One region of the Kitasatospora sp. CM 4170 genome, then DNA from elsewhere that is predicted to be linked to it. Evidence: predicted binding sites of a transcription regulator. Region 1 holds the regulator's gene; the other holds the start of a gene.
The links. Region 1 encodes HrcA, which represses chaperone genes, less so after heat shock. Its sites were predicted from a motif close to TTNGCACTCNGNNNNNCNGAGTGCNAA; they were not measured.
Positions count from the first base shown of each region.

Region 2: the regulator HrcA is predicted to act here: its motif matches at 1,213-1,239, upstream of groES (co-chaperone GroES).

Region 1 covers NZ_CP134877.1:3,317,428-3,319,819, reverse strand. Annotated here, with positions in the region: gene htpX (zinc metalloprotease HtpX) at 1-413, opposite strand, end outside; gene hrcA (heat-inducible transcriptional repressor HrcA) at 686-1,720, shown strand; gene dnaJ (molecular chaperone DnaJ) at 1,797-2,392, shown strand, end outside.
Region 2 covers NZ_CP134877.1:3,989,697-3,992,088, forward strand. Annotated here, with positions in the region: gene groL (chaperonin GroEL) at 1-648, opposite strand, end outside; gene groES (co-chaperone GroES) at 765-1,070, opposite strand; gene RMN57_RS16625 (class I SAM-dependent methyltransferase) at 1,414-2,392, shown strand, end outside.

The sequences.
Region 1 (2,392 bases):
TCCGGCTCCAGCCGCCGCAGCAGGCCGGTGGTGACGCACACCACGGCGTTCTGCGGGTTGCGGCCGGTCGCGAAGGCGTTCGGCATGTCGTTGTCGGCGACCGCCACCCGGGGCTTGGGCATGTCGGCGAGCGCGCAGAGCCGGTCGACGGCGCCGTGCAGCTGGGGGTACTGCTCGGGGGTCACCCGGTGGGCGCCCATCGCCCGCTCGGTGATCTTGTCGCTGAACCAGAACTGGGCGACGAACAGACCGCCGGAGATCAGCACGATCAGCGGCCAGGCGCCGCGCAGCAGGGCGATCAGCAGGCCGGTGAAGCCGACGTAGAGCAGGCCGATGAAGAACATCGTGGCGACCATCCGGCCGGTGAGGCCGCGGTCCGGTGCGAAGCGGGTGGGTTGGCCCGAGGTCGACATCGCTGTCCTCCGTTCGCCGTCTGCTGTCGATGCTCCCACCCGGACCGGCGCGGGGCATCATCCGGCGCGCGACCCGTCGCCGCGGACTGCGGGCAGGATCACCCCGGCCGGGCCGTTCCTGCCGTGGGACCCGGGCCTTACACTGGCAGGTACGGTTCTGGCACTCGTGTGTTCAGAGTGCCAAGACCGGGGTCGCCCGGTTCGGCCCGGAACATGCAGGTACGGAACACATGTCACAACGGACAACGTGCGAAGACGGAGGTGCGTGCCCCATGGCCGGTGAGGTCCGCCAGCTGGACGACCGCAAGCTCGCGGTGCTTCGCGCCATCGTCCAGGACTACGTGGGCACCGAGGAGCCGGTCGGCTCCAAGGCCCTGGTCGAGCGGCACAACCTCGGCGTGTCACCGGCGACGGTCCGCAACGACATGTCGGCGCTGGAGGAGGACGGCTACATCCACCAGCCGCACACCAGCGCGGGGCGGATCCCCACCGACAAGGGGTACCGCCTCTTCGTCGACAGGCTGGCCGAGGTCAAGCCGATGAGCGCGCCCGAGCGGCGGGCGATCCGGCACTTCCTGGACGGCGCGGTCGACCTCGACGACGTGGTCGCCCGCACGGTCCGGCTGCTCGCCCAGCTGACCCGACAGGTCGCGGTGGTCCAGTACCCCTCGCTGTCCCGTTCCACGGTGCGGCACATCGAGCTGGTGGCCCTGGCGCCGGGCAAGGTGATGCTCGTGCTGATCACCAACACCGGCCGGGTCGAGCAGCGGATGGTCGACTGCCCGGGCGCCGTCGGCGAGGTGGTCCTCGCGGACCTGCGCGCCAAGGTCAACACGCGGGCCGTCGGCCGGCGGCTGCCGGAGGTCCCGGGGCTGCTGGAGGACGTGCCGGCGCTCTTCGAGGCGGCCGACCGGCCGACCGTCACCACCGTCCTGGCGACGCTGTTCGAGGCGCTCGCCGAGCAGAACGAGGAGCGGATCATGCTGGCCGGCACGGCCAACCTGACCCGTTTCGGCCACGACTTCCCGCTCACCATCCAGCCGGTGCTCGAAGCACTGGAGGAGCAGGTCGTCCTGCTCCGCCTCCTGGGTGAGACCGCGGACGCCGGGATGACGGTGCGGATCGGCCGGGAAAACGCCTACGAGGGGCTCAATTCCACCTCGGTCGTCTCGGTCGGTTACGGTTCGGGCGATGAGAGCGTGGCCAAACTGGGTGTGATCGGTCCGACCCGGATGGACTATCCGGGCACAATGGGGGCGGTGCGAGCGGTGGCACGGTACGTCGGCCAGATCCTGGCCGAGTCGTAGGGAACGGCCGCCGTCAGAATTCTGACGGTGGTCCCAGTCGCAGGCACTTCTACAGGCGGAACAAGCGGAGCATTTGGTGGCCACGGACTACTACGCGGTACTCGGCGTCCGACGGGATGCGGGGCAGGACGAGATCAAGAAGGCGTTCCGGCGCCTGGCACGCGAACTGCACCCGGACGTCAACCCGGACCCGAAGACGCAGGAGCGGTTCAAGGAGATCAACGCCGCCTACGAGGTGCTCTCCGACCCGCAGAAGCGTCAGGTCTACGACCTCGGCGGGGACCCGCTGTCCCCGAACGGCGGCGCGGGCGCGGGCGGCTTCGGCGCCGGCGCGGCGGGCTTCGGCTTCTCCGACATCATGGACGCCTTCTTCGGCGCCGCCTCCGGCCAGCGCGGACCGCGCTCGCGGACCCGGCGCGGCCAGGACGCCATGATCCGGCTGGAGATCACCCTGGAGGAGGCCGCGTTCGGCACCACCAAGGAGCTCCAGGTCGACACCGCCGTCACCTGCACCACCTGCAGCGGTGAGGGCGCCGCGCCCGGCACCTCCGCGCAGACTTGTGACATGTGCCGCGGCAAGGGCGAGGTCTCCCAGGTCACCCGGTCCTTCCTGGGCCAGGTCATGACCTCCCGCCCCTGCCCGCAGTGCCAGGGCTTCGGCACCGTCGTGCC
Region 2 (2,392 bases), 670 kb from region 1:
CGGGTCCTCCAGGACCGCCTCCTGCCGCTCCGCGTCGGTGACGAAGTACGGCGACAGGTAGCCCTTGTCGAACTGCATGCCCTCGGTGAAGTCCAGCTCCACGCCGAAGGTGTTCGACTCCTCGACGGTGATGACACCGTCCTTGCCGACCTTGTCGATCGCCTCGGCGATCAGCTCGCCGACCTGGGTGTCCTGCGCGGAGAGGGAGGCGACGGCGGCGACGTCGTCCTTGCCCTCGATCTCGCGGGCGACCGAGAGCAGGTGCTCGGAGACGGCGGCGACGGCCTTGTCGATGCCCTTCTTCAGGGCGGCCGGGCCGGCACCGGCGGCGACGTTGCGCAGACCCTCGTTGACCAGGGCCTGGGCCAGCACGGTGGCGGTGGTGGTGCCGTCACCCGCGACGTCGTTGGTCTTGGTGGCGACCTCCTTGACGAGCTGCGCGCCAAGGTTCTCGTACGGGTCGTCCAGCTCGACCTCGCGGGCGATGGTGACACCGTCGTTGGTGATGGTCGGGGCGCCGAACTTCTTGTCGATGACGACGTTGCGGCCCTTGGGGCCGATGGTCACCTTGACGGTGTCGGCCAGCTTGTTGACACCGCGCTCCAGCGAGCGGCGGGCGTCCTCGTCGAACTGCAGGATCTTCGCCATGTTCCCTATTCCCTCGGGGCGGCGGCCGGCACAACGGCCACCGGACTACGTGAACCAACAACCACGCCCCGGGCCCCTGTCACTTGGGACACGGATCCGGGGCGGGCTGGGACGTCTTACTTCTCGATGATGGCGAGAACGTCGCGAGCCGAGAGGACCAGGTACTCCTCGCCCTGGTACTTCACCTCGGTGCCGCCGTACTTCGAGTACAGGACGATGTCACCGACGGCGACGTCGAGCGGCAGACGCTGGCCGTCCTCGAAGCGACCCGGGCCGACGGCCAGGACGACGCCCTCCTGGGGCTTCTCCTTGGCGGTGTCCGGGATAACCAGGCCGGAGGCCGTGGTGGTCTCGGCGTCGAGCGGCTGGACCACGATGCGGTCCTCGAGCGGCTTGATGGCAACCTTGCTGCTGGTGGTCACGTCCGAGCTCCCCTTCGGAGATTACGGGGTTTTCTAACGGGTAGGTGGCGAACCTGCGGGCCTGCCGTCGCGGGGGTCAGACACGCGTCATCGCATTAGCACTCCCCATGGGGAGAGTGCCAAGGACGACCATAGGCCGCTGTTAGCACTCAGTCAACCAGAGTGCCAACGACGCGCCCGCCGATTCCGGAACGCGGGACGAGTGGCCGCACTCCTGCGCCGCCCCGGGGCCCCGCCGCGCACCCGCTCCGGGGCCGGAACCCCGCCGGCGACGCCTCCTTCCCGGGGCCGGCCCGGGCCGCTGCGGGACACCCGGGGCCGTGACACCGGCGAGAATGGCCCCGTGGAGACCGAGAACCTGCAGCCCCTGCTGACGCCCGAGGGCCAGGCCCTGCTCGCCGAGCTGCGCGAGTTCGCCCCCGAGGAGGAGCTCGCGCTGGCCACCCGGCTGCGCCGCGAGCACCCGGCCGAGCTGGTGTCGGCGGCGTTCGGGCAGGCCCGGCTCCGGCAGCGGGCCCGGGCCAAGTTCGGCGCCGACGCCGACCTGATGTACTTCACGCCCAACGGCGTCGAGCAGTCCACCCGGCGCGGCGTCGCCGAGTGGCGGGCCCGGCGCTTCGCCGAGCTGGGCGTGAAGCGGCTGGCCGACCTCTGCTGCGGGATCGGCGGGGACGCGCTCGCCCTGGCCCGAGTCGGCATCGAGGTGCTCGCGGTGGACCGGGACCCGGCGGCCTGCGCCGCCACGGCCGCCAACGCCGCCGCGCTGGGCCTGGCCGACCTGGTCGAGGTGCGCTGCGCGGACGTCGCCGAGGTCGACGTGGCCGGCTACGACGCGGTCTTCACCGATCCCGCCCGCCGCACCTCGCGCGGCCGGGTGTTCGACCCGGAGGCGTACGCACCGCCGCTGTCCTGGGCGATCGAGGCCGGCCGGCGCACCCCGGTCGGGGCGCTCAAGGTGGCCCCGGGCATCCCGCACGAGGCCGTCCCGGCGGACGCCGAGGCCGAGTGGGTCTCCGACCACGGCGACGTCAAGGAGGCGGTGCTCTGGTTCGGCACCCGCGCGGAGCGGCCGCACCGCGCCACGCTGCTGCCGCAGGCCGCCTCGCTCACCGGCGGCGACCTGCCCGACCCGCCGGCCGGGCCGGTCGGCCGCTACCTCTACGAGCCGGACGGCGCGGTGATCCGGGCCCACCTGGTGGCCGAGGTGGCGGAGCAGGTCGGCGGCCGGCTGATCGACCCGAAGATCGCCTACGTGACCTCGGACGAGCTGGTCGCCACCCCCTACGCGCACGCCTTCGAGCTCACCGACGTGCTGCCGTTCC